Regions from separate parts of the Gordonia sesuvii genome, predicted to be linked through region 1. Evidence: riboswitches for the same ligand, from Rfam matches in the RefSeq annotation. Region 1 holds a riboswitch; the other holds the start of a gene.
The links. A riboswitch is a leader RNA that binds a small molecule or an ion and turns the genes downstream of it on or off. The one in region 1 is predicted to bind thiamine pyrophosphate.

Region 1 (5,229 bases):
CGACCTCGTCGTCAGCGCGGCCACCAAACCCGTCGGGACCATCGTGCACACCCGCAACGGGACCGTGCACTGGAAGATCGTGCTCTGGCTGGTCATCGGTTCGGTGCCGGCAGCGTTCTCCGGGGCGCTGGTCATCTCCTGGGTCGGCCCCCTGGCGGGGGTCAGCGAATTCGTGAAGACAGCGCTCGGCGTCGTATTGCTCATCGCCGCAGCCGGTCTCGTCGGACGCGCCTACCTCACCTTGCGTCAGAACATGCGGCCCGACCCCTCCGCGGTTGCCGGGCCACCCCCGGCCACCGGCAACGACATCGCCGTGCGCATGCTCCCCACCCTCGCGGTGGGGGTGATCGGCGGGCTCGTCGTCGGACTCACCTCGGTCGGCTCAGGGTCGCTGGTGATCATCGCGCTGATGGCGCTGTACCCGTTCCTGTCGGCCAACTGGCTGGTCGGCACCGACCTCGCCCAAGCCGTCCCCCTCGTCATCGCCGCCGCCGCCGGGCACCTGCTGTTCGGTGACGTCGACTGGAGCGTCGTGGCGCCGCTGCTGGTCGGCAGCATCCCGGGTGCCTACATCGGCGCGCGGCTGTCGTCGCGGGCGTCGGCCGGACTCGTGCGTCGCGCACTCGCCCTTGTCCTGGTGACCGCGGGGCTGAAGATGCTCGGCGTCAGCAACCTGTGGACGCTGATCGGGCTGGGTATTGCGCTCGTCGTGGGGACTGTCGGGTGGATGGTCATCCGGATGCGGTACGGGCTGAAGGCGACGAATTGGCAGGATCGTCGGGCGGCGGTTTGAGGCGTCGATAGGCGTTCCGCGGAACGTCATGCCGCGGCAGCGGTGGAGACGTCCTGCGATGGAAGGAACTCAGTTCTTGACCAGCCCACCGTCGACGACGAGGTTCTGACCGGTCACCGCCCGCGACCACGGCGACAGGAAGAACAACACAGCATCGGCGAACTCTTCGGGCGTGGTCACCGACCGCAGTGGCGTGGAATCGGCGATGGCGTCGAACACCGCACCCGGAGTTGCCGCGCTGGCATCGGTGGTGCGCAACAGCCCTCCGGAAACCATGTTCACCTTGATGCCATCGGGGCCGAGATCGTGCGACATCGTGCGGGTCAACGCGAGCAGCGCCGCCTTCGCCGCGGTGTAATCGTGATACGGCACAACCGGATTCTGCACCAGGTTGGTGCCGATGTTGACGATTCGACCGCTGCCGGCCGCACGCATTCCCGGTAGTGCCGCCTGGATGACATTGAGTGCGCCCCCGACGACGCCGGTGAGCTGCGCGTCCAACTCATCCCACGAGAGATCGTCGGCGTGGGACCGATCCTCACCGTTGAAGGAGTAGTCGGGCAGCGCATTGTTCACCACCGCGGTCACCGGGGTGCCGAAATGCTCGCCCGCAGCGGCGACCATGTCGCGCACCGCATCTCGATCGGTGACGTCGGCGCCGACGACAAATGCCTTGTCACCGATCTTGTCGGCCAAAGCCCGTGCGGCATCACCACTCCGGCGATAGTTGATGACGACGCGGGCTCCCTGGGCGGCGGCCGCCAGGACGATGTGCGCGCCGAGGCCGCGGCCTCCGCCGGTGACCAGAACGACATGCTCAGAGGTGGGCACAGCAGACATTCGGACCATCCCTTCGCCGGTGCTAACCGGAGCAGGTTCGACGGGTGTGATCTCAGCCGACCCATGCCGGCACCCCGTGTCGCACCCCATCCGACCGCATCGGGTGGGCGAACGCAACTTGCGGTGGTGCACCGAGAACTATGGCGCGCCCAGCCGACCAGAAACGGCACCCACTCGACGGAAAGTAGCGCCCAGTGGACCGGAAACGGCGCCCAGTGGACCGGAAACGGCGCCCAGTCGACGGGAAACGGCACCCACTCGACGGAAAGTGGCGCCCAGTCGACAGAAAGTGGCACCCAGTCGACAAGATGGACACATGAGTTCTGCGCAGACCGGCCTGGCGTCGCCACGAGGGTGGACGCGTCGGCAGGCGCTGCGCACGATGCTGCTCGCGGCGGCGGCGCTTCCGCTGGCAGCCTGCGGGTCGTCGACCAGCGAGGACGCTGGGCCGCGGCGCACGTGGGGCGCGTACATCCCCAGCGTCACCCCTGCCTCCGAAACATCCCCCTCACCGATCGACCAGCTGGCCGCGCTCGCCGGCGCGACGCCGGCGTACCTGCATCGGTTCGCTGCGATCGGCGACTCCGCCCCGACCACCGATCTCGACGCCATCGTCGACGCCGGGGCCACCCCGCTGTTGACACTCGAACCCTGGCGGCCGGACGGAGGGATCGTGCAGCCGCGATATGCGTTGTCACGCATCGCGGCCGGCGATTTCAACGCCGATTTCCGTCGCTGGGCAACGCAGCTCGCCGATTGGGGCCGGCCCCTCCTGCTCCGTTTCGCGCAGGAGATGAACGGCACCTGGTATCCGTGGTCGATCGGGGTCAGCGGCAATTCGGCGGCCGACTATCGAAATGCGTGGTCGCAAATGCGGACCATTTTCGACGACGAGGGCGTCGAGAACGTGTCGTTCGTGTGGGCGCCCAACGCACTGACCGTCGCCACCACCGACTTCGGTGACGCGTACCCGGGCACGGACCAGGTCGACTACCTGGCCGTCGACGGTTACAACTGGGGCGACACCCCCGGACACCACTGGCAGCCGGCCGCAGACCTGTTCTCCCCCAGCCTCGCCCGACTACGGGAACTCGATGCCGACCGGCCGCTGCTGATCACCGAGGTCGGCTGCGCCGACGGCCCCACACCGGAGATGAAGGCGGACTGGATTCGCGACTTCTTCGCCGCCGTCGACGCCGAGCCGCGGCTGGAGGCGTTCCTGTGGTTCCAGACCGACAAGGAACGGGACTGGCGGTTCAACACCACGCCGGACAGCACGCAGGCGTTCCGGCGTGGCGTCAGCTCCCTCGCAACCGGCTGACCGCGCCCTATTGGGTGTGCACCACCATCACCGGGCACTTCGTCACATGCAGCACCGACTGGGTGGTCGAACCGAGGAGCAGGCCACGGAATCCGCCGCGTCCCCGGTTGCCGAGGACCACGAGCTGCGCGTCGTCGGCCGACTTGACGATGCTCTGGGCCGAATTCTCGGCTTCCACAACGGTTGTCACGTCGACATCGGGATAGTCGGCGCGGAACTCGTCGACCAGGCCGGTCACCAACGCCTCCGCGTCGTCGTGGATCTGCTGCTGCGGCGGCAGATGACGTCCGCCGATGACCTCGCCCGACATGGCACCGAAACCGTTGACCGCGACCAGCGACGTCTTCAAGAGTTGCGCCTGCTGGAACGCGGCGGCGGTCGCCACCCGCGAGACCTGCGAACCGTCGACGCCCACCACCACCGGGCCGGCGGCATCGGCACGTGCCGTGGACGGAACCACGACGACCGGGCAGTCGGCGTGCGCGGAGATGTAGGTGCTCACCGACCCGAGCAGCAGGCCGGCGACCCCACCACGGCCCCGGCTGCCGACGACCAGCATCTTCGCCCGCGAGGACAGCTCCTGCAGCAACAGCGACGGCCGGGATTCGACGACCTGGGCGGTGACCTTGACGCCGGGAGCGACCTCGGCCGCCACCTGCGCAGCGTCGTCGACCGCCTGCTGGCTCTCGGCGCGCCAATTGTCGAGGAATCCCTGCGTCGGGACGATGGGCGGATTCTCGAATGCGCACACCACCGTGAGCGGCAGGTTCTCGCGTTTCGCGGCCCCGGCGGCCCACCGAGTAGCGACCAGTGCGTTCTCCGAACCGTCGACCGCGACCACGACCGCGTCGTCACCCAAAGCCATCAACCGTCTCCTTTTCGCATGGTGTCCGTTACGTCCGACCCCACCATCATCCCACCGACCACGGACCGGGTGGCTCGGCACTGCCATACCCTGGAACCCGTGGCAGCCGACCCCCGATCACACGAGCGCCGCGCCCTCCTGCTGAGCCTGGCCGTCACCGGCGCACTCGGCTCGGCCGCACTGGTGTGGGGCATCATCAGCGGCTCGAGCGTCATCCTGTTCGACGGGCTGTACATGCTCGCCGGGATCGTGCTGGTGGCGGTGTCCCTCGTGGCCGCGCGCACCGCGGAGACGCGCCCGACACCCGATTACCCGTTCGGCCGGCACGGCGCCACCCCGCTCGCGGTGTGCCTGCAGGGTGCAGCATTGCTGGCGACGCTTGTGTACGGCGCGTCCGACGCCGTAGCCGTGATCGTCAACGGAGGGTCTGGCGCGTCCGCCGGCAGTGTGGTCGCCTACGGAATCGTGTCGGCGGCGTTGTCGTTGGTGGTGATGATCTTCCTCCGCGGCCCCGCCCGGCACGTGAATCGCAGCTGGCGCAGGCCGAACTGGTGAGCTGGCGGGCCGGCGCACTGTTGAGTCTCATGGTGGCTGTCGGCGGTGTCGTCGCCGTCGTCATGCGCCGCTCCGAGGCCGAATCGGCAGCTGCCTACGTCGATCCGGTCCTCGTCCTGATCGCGTCCGCAGCGATCGCGCCCATGGCCATCTCCCTGCTGCGACAGGGGCTGCGCGAGCTGATGGAGGCGGCCCCTCCCGCCGAACTCCGCGCGACCATCGAAGCGGCAGCCGCCGCGGCCGCATCCGAATACGACCTGCCGGACCCGATCGTGCGCGCCACCCGCCTCGGCCGGCGCCTGTACGTGGAAGTCGACTTCCTTGTGCAACCCGGTGTTTGGCGGGTGGAGGACGAGGACCGGGTCCGGCGCTTCGTCGTCGACCGGCTGGAATCGTCCGACTACCAGCTGTGGGCGACCGTGGAACTCAGTACCGATCCGACGTTGATCGAGGATTGATCAGCGTCGGCGTCACATCTTGCGCGGATGGGACCGATTGATCGACTTACGCAGTCGACCCATCTCCTTCGCCGACCGCTTCGCCTCGGCACGCAGTCGGGCGTCGGTGCGGGCCGCCGCATGGGCGTTCTCCCGCTGCAGCCGGTGATAACTGTCGAGCCGTCGACGAGGCAGGTCGCCGTCCTCGATCGCGGCCAGCACGGCACAGCCCGGTTCGGTCTGGTGCGCGCAGTCGGTGAAGCGGCAGTGCTCTGCCAGATCGGTGATCTCGGCGAAGGTCTGATCGAGACCGTCGTCGACATCGTGCAGTCCCACGCCACGCAACCCGGGAGTATCCAGCAGGACGCCACCGCCCGGTAGCGGCACCAGCTCGCGCCACGCGGTGGTGTGGCGACCC
Region 2 (5,229 bases), on a different contig from region 1:
AGGCCAGGACGGCGAATCCGTCGTAGACCAGGGCGCGGGCGGCATCGAGCAGTTCGATCGGGTCCGGCAGCAGGGTCCGTTCGTCGGAGACCACTTCGAGCTTGACCCAATGGGTTTCGACGGCCTCCCGCGCCAGTTGAGCGGTCAGCACCGCTTCGGCGGTGGTGTGGCACCCGGCGGTGTTCGGCAGGATCGCGATACCCAGGCGACGAAGCAACTCGATCATCCCGGTTCGCGAATCGGGGCTCACCCGCCGGAGTGCGACGGTCGTCAGCTCAGTTCCGGAGGCGATCAGGGCACGCTCCAACACGGCGAGATTCGCCGCACCTCCGGTGCCCATGATCAGCCGGGAGGTGAACTCGCGGTCGGCGATCCGCAGTGGGGTGTCGTGTTCGGTCATCGTCGTGTTCTCGGTCGTGCTGTCCGTCGTCATGTCATCCTCCCTGGACCGCGGTGACGATCTCGATTCCGGCGCCCTCGTGCAGCGATCGGTCCCACCGGCCTCGGGGCACCACCTCGCCGTCAACGGCGACCGCGATCCCGCGCTGCGGCAACCCCATCGCCATCACCAGATCCCCCACGGAGGCATCAGGACTCATCTCCCGGGCCTCACCGTTGACGGTGATCGTCATCATCGCACTCCTCCATCATTCGCGGCGCCGGTGACGCTCTCGGCACGGTCGTCGCCCAGTAGCGTCATCACCACGTCAGCGGTGTACGGCGCCAACAGGATTCCGTTGCGTCCGTGGCCGGTGACGACGACGACCCGCTCGTCGACCCGGCGGACGACGGGCAGACCGTCGGGGGAACAGGGCCGCAGTCCGGCGCCGGCCTCGATCAGTTCGTAGGTCCGAAGGCCCGGCATCAGCTCCACCGCATCGGACAGCAGGTCCGTCACGCCCCCGACATCCGGTGCGACCGCGGTCTCGTCGAACGGTTCGTACTGGGTCGCGCCGACGACGACACCGTCGTGGCGTGGCACCAGGTACACCGACCGGCCGTGCATGCGAGCCCGCACCACGTGCGTCGGCGGGGGCACCGACCAGCGGGTGCGGCGTAGCCGCAACACTTCGCCCTTCGCGGCGTACAACCCGAGATCTGCGACGAGCGCCCGGCTGCCCAGTCCCGCGGCGACGACGATCTCGTCGGCGTCGATGGTCGACAGGTCGGTGACCTCGTCGTCGACGATGTCCCCTCCACTGTCGGTGATCGCCGTCCGCAGCCGGTCGAGTAGACGACGGTTGTCCACGGCGCCTTCGCCGGTGGCGAGAAAACCGCTGTGCAATCGCGAGCTCAGTCCCGACTCGAGCCGCCTGATCTCGCTGGGGCCGACCGGTCGCAGATCGTCGTGCGCCCGAGGCTGTCGTGCCCAGACGAAGTCGGCGAGGGTTCTGAGGTGCTCGGCGTCGGCGGACGCGGCGGCGACGAACAGAGAGTCGGTGGCCGCGGAGATCTGCGGATCCCCCAGTCGCGTCAGCAACGTCGGCCAGCGCCGGACCGACTCCACCGACAGCTTCAGCAGTTCATCCTCGCCGGGGTGCCCCTCGCCCAACGAGCCCAACATCCCCGCCGCCACCCAGGCCGCCCGACGATCGGTCCCGGCATCGTGGACACGGACCCGCCACCCGGCATCGACCGCGGCCAAGGCGCAGGTCAGGCCGATGACGCCGCCCCCGACGACGGCTAGCTCACGGGGTGTTCGAAGGTGTGTGTCGGCATGCGCCACGCAGATCATCCTTCCTTCGCCGGCATTACCCGGATCAGGTCAAACGGTCAGCGGAGGATCGTTCCGCACTCTCAGCCCGGCGTACCCCGGGCTCCCGTGTCGTACTCCTCCAGAGTAACGGTGACCAGAATCTGTTTCGTGAGGGATGGCCTTCGTGGCGGGCCTTCGTGACGCCCGCTCCTTCGTCGCGGGCTCCTCAGGCAGCGGTGTGGTGACACGGGCTCCTCAGGCAACAGTGGGGTGACGCACTAGCGTGACCACCGTGACCGACACCCGAACTGCGAGGATCGCGCGCCTCACCGACTCCCGTCTGTACCTGTGCACCGACGCCCGCCGTGAGCGCGGCGACCTGATCGACTTCGTGTCCGCCGCGGTGGCGGGTGGGGTCGACATCGTCCAGCTGCGCGACAAGGGCTCGCCGGGGGAATCGGCGTTCGGAGCGCTCGAGGCGCGAGAAGAGCTCGAGATCCTGGGGCGGATGCGTGAGGTGGTCGACCGCCACGGCGCGCTGCTCGCCGTCAACGATCGTGCCGACATCGCCTCGCTGGCCGGGGCGGATGTCCTGCACGTCGGCCAGGGCGACCTGCCCGCCGACATGGCCCGGCGGGTGGCCGGAGAAGGGATCGCCATCGGCATCTCGACGCACGACACCGACCAGATGCGGCACGCCGTCGCCGACGACCATGTCGACTACTTCTGTGTGGGACCGTGCTGGCCGACCCCGACGAAGCCGGGCCGATCGGCACCGGGCCTCGACCTGGTCGCGGCGGCTGCGGCGACCGGGACCGACAAACCGTGGTTCGCCATCGGCGGCATCGACGCCGACCGTCTCGACGCGGTCACCGCCGCCGGTGCGCGACGAGCAGTGGTGGTCCGCGCCATCACCGCGGCCGAGGACGCCACAACAGCGGCGGCGGAACTCCGCGACCGCTTCTGAGAGCTCCCACGCGTCGCCCGTTCGGCCGATAAGTCGGTTGCTACACGGAACGGGCGAGGTCTATGGTTGGCGCCATCATGATGTGCAAGCAGAGCGCGCTCGTAACCCGCCGCAGCGGGGTCTGATTCGACCGACCCCCCGCTGCGGGGTCACTTGCGTTGCCTGCCCGTCGGTCTCCATCTCCGATGAGAAATCAGATCCGATGCACACCATTCAGCGTCATCCCAGTCAGCGTCATCCCAGTCCCGGCACATACGAGCCGTCGCGATGCGACCCGTTCCACGACCGATTCGGCCGCCCACTGCCCCGCGGTCTGCGTGAGCAGGCGACGGGCCTGAGCTGGCAGGACTTCCTCGAGGAGTTCGCGCCGCGCGGAGCGATCCGGCTCGGCACGTGGACTTCCTCCCCCAACCACCAGGACTCGGTCACCTGCCGCGCCACCATCGGCCTCGCCGACCGGATCATCTCCTTGCAGGCCACTGCGGCCGGCCCGATCGGGGCCCTGACCTCGATGCTGTATGACCTCGGCGCGCCGGTGCAGATCGTCGGCCTGCACCAGTACGTCGTCGACGACACGGTCATGACGTTTCTGCTGTGCGAGCACGATGATCGTCAGTGCTGGGCCTACGGAACGGGACCGACCGCCGACGACGCGAACGTGGACGCCTTGATCGCCGGTGCCAATCGGCTGCTCAGCTCTGCGGGTCGAGTGCGCTGATCCGCTCCTGCAGACGTGGCCAGGCCTTCTCGAATCCGGGGTGCAGCGGGAGGTTCGAGACGTCGCCCTCCGGCACCCACCTCAGTTCGGCGGACTCGAAGTTGGCGATCGTGTGCACGGGCTCGTCCACCTCGGCGATCACGGTCGTATAGGTCCAGCCACTCGGCGACTGATGGGTCACCAGGGCGGCGACCACGCGCAGTTCGCTGTCCCCGATCCCGGCCTCTTCGTCGGCCTCCCTGATCGCGGTGTCGATCGCGCTCTCGTGGGAGTCGCGCGCACCGCCCGGCAGCCCCCAGGTGCCGCCCTGATGCGACCACACCGCCCGGTGCTGAAGCAGAATCGCGATGGAACCGTCGGGCATCGGCGCCCGCAGCAACAGGCCTGCCGCCCCGTTACGGCCCCAGTAGCGTGAACCGTCCGGATCGACCACCCAACCGTCGCCGTCTCCGCGCACCCTGCCTCCTGAGTTCGTGACGCACCCCGACATGATCCGGGGCCCGGACGACACCCACCGTATGTGAGTCATTCGACAGTGACCAGTGCGCGAACCCGGAATTCACCGTGTCCGTCGATCGGGGCGCGTCGTTTCGGCGAGTTGCGGGACACGCCCCTCCCACCGAGCCGTGCACGCAGGTGAGAGCTAGGGTTGAGGCAGATGATCGGGCCGCCGTACCCGTGTCCGGCGGTGGGCGAAACATCTGCACTGCCCGCGGCGACAGACAAGGTGGAGAACCGTGAAATCGACGCCGGCGCGACCGGCACGATCGGAAAGTGACGCCGGCATCATGGAGAGTTCGGAAGGCAGCTGACGTGACCGGCGACGTCTCGCCCATGCGGACCGCGCTCACCCGCGCCGGTCGGACGATCCGGCCCGGTCCCACCGCTCCCCCGATCCGACAGGTTCTGTCGGACCGTCGCGATCTGGTGTCGTCGGCTCGGCAGCGCGCGCAGTCGCCGCTGACGACACTGCGTCACTACGCGGTCACCAGCCCGGGGAAGCTGATCCTGATCCTGGTGGTCCTCGCCCTCGCCTGCCTCGGGACCGGGCTCTACGCCTCCACGACGCTGGAGAACCGGACACAGACGTTGCGGTTGATGATCGACCGGACCGAACCCCTCGCGGAGGCATCTCAGGTCCTCTACAGTTCGCTGTCGATCGCCGACGCCTCGGCGAACTCCGCGTTCATCTCCGGCGGACTGGAATCGCCGGAGTTGCGGACCCGGTATTCCGATGCGCTGGCCACGGCGTCGTCGTCGCTGGTCATCGCGGCGGGCTCAGCCGAGGACGTCGGGAGTGCGCCGACGAGTACGGCGGAGCGCGAGATCGACGCCGATCTCAACACGCTCGCCATCAGCATCCCCGTCTACAGCGGACTCGTCGAGGTCGCCCGGACCAACAACCGTCTCGGCAATCCGGTCGGTTCCGCGTACCTCGGCGAGGCATCGTCGCTCATGCAGGAACGGATTCTGCCGGCGGCCCAGCGGCTCTATCAGCGCCGCTCGATGGCGATCGCCGACCCGCAGAGCGCCCTGACGAAGCCGCCGTGGGGGGTATACATCGCCCTCATCGCGCTCATCATCGGCCTCGTCATGACCACCCGCTATCTCGCCAGACGCACCCGGCGGCGTTTCAACATCGGCGTGCTGTCGGCGCTGATCGCCGTGGTCGTCGGCACCGTCTGGTTGCTGACGTCGGGGTTGATGTCGGTCGCGGCCACCAACAACGCACGTATCGACGGCTCGGCCCCGCTGCGGGAATTGACGTCGGCGCGCATCCTCACCCAGCAGGCGCGGTCCGCGGAGACACTGTCCCTGGTGCGACGCGGCGACCAGGACGATCTCGAT

Region 2: another riboswitch for thiamine pyrophosphate. It lies ahead of thiO (glycine oxidase ThiO); the one in region 1 lies ahead of VZC37_RS13545 (3-oxoacyl-ACP reductase).

What each region holds. Positions count from the first base shown of each region.
Region 1 is NZ_JAZDUF010000003.1:600,968-606,196, forward strand. It holds gene VZC37_RS13540 (sulfite exporter TauE/SafE family protein) at 1-793, shown strand, start outside; gene VZC37_RS13545 (3-oxoacyl-ACP reductase) at 863-1,633, opposite strand; TPP riboswitch at 1,624-1,720, opposite strand; gene VZC37_RS13550 (glycoside hydrolase family 26 protein) at 1,950-2,954, shown strand; gene VZC37_RS13555 (universal stress protein) at 2,962-3,819, opposite strand; gene VZC37_RS13560 (cation efflux transmembrane domain-containing protein) at 3,919-4,374, shown strand; gene VZC37_RS13565 (hypothetical protein) at 4,371-4,832, shown strand; gene rsgA (ribosome small subunit-dependent GTPase A) at 4,845-5,229, opposite strand, start outside.
Region 2 is NZ_JAZDUF010000004.1:86,346-91,574, forward strand. It holds gene VZC37_RS14210 (thiazole synthase) at 1-433, opposite strand, end outside; gene thiS (sulfur carrier protein ThiS) at 435-632, opposite strand; gene thiO (glycine oxidase ThiO) at 632-1,726, opposite strand; TPP riboswitch at 1,720-1,834, opposite strand; gene thiE (thiamine phosphate synthase) at 1,989-2,663, shown strand; gene VZC37_RS14230 (hypothetical protein) at 2,866-3,381, shown strand; gene VZC37_RS14235 (NUDIX hydrolase) at 3,356-3,838, opposite strand; gene VZC37_RS14240 (hypothetical protein) at 4,195-5,229, shown strand, end outside.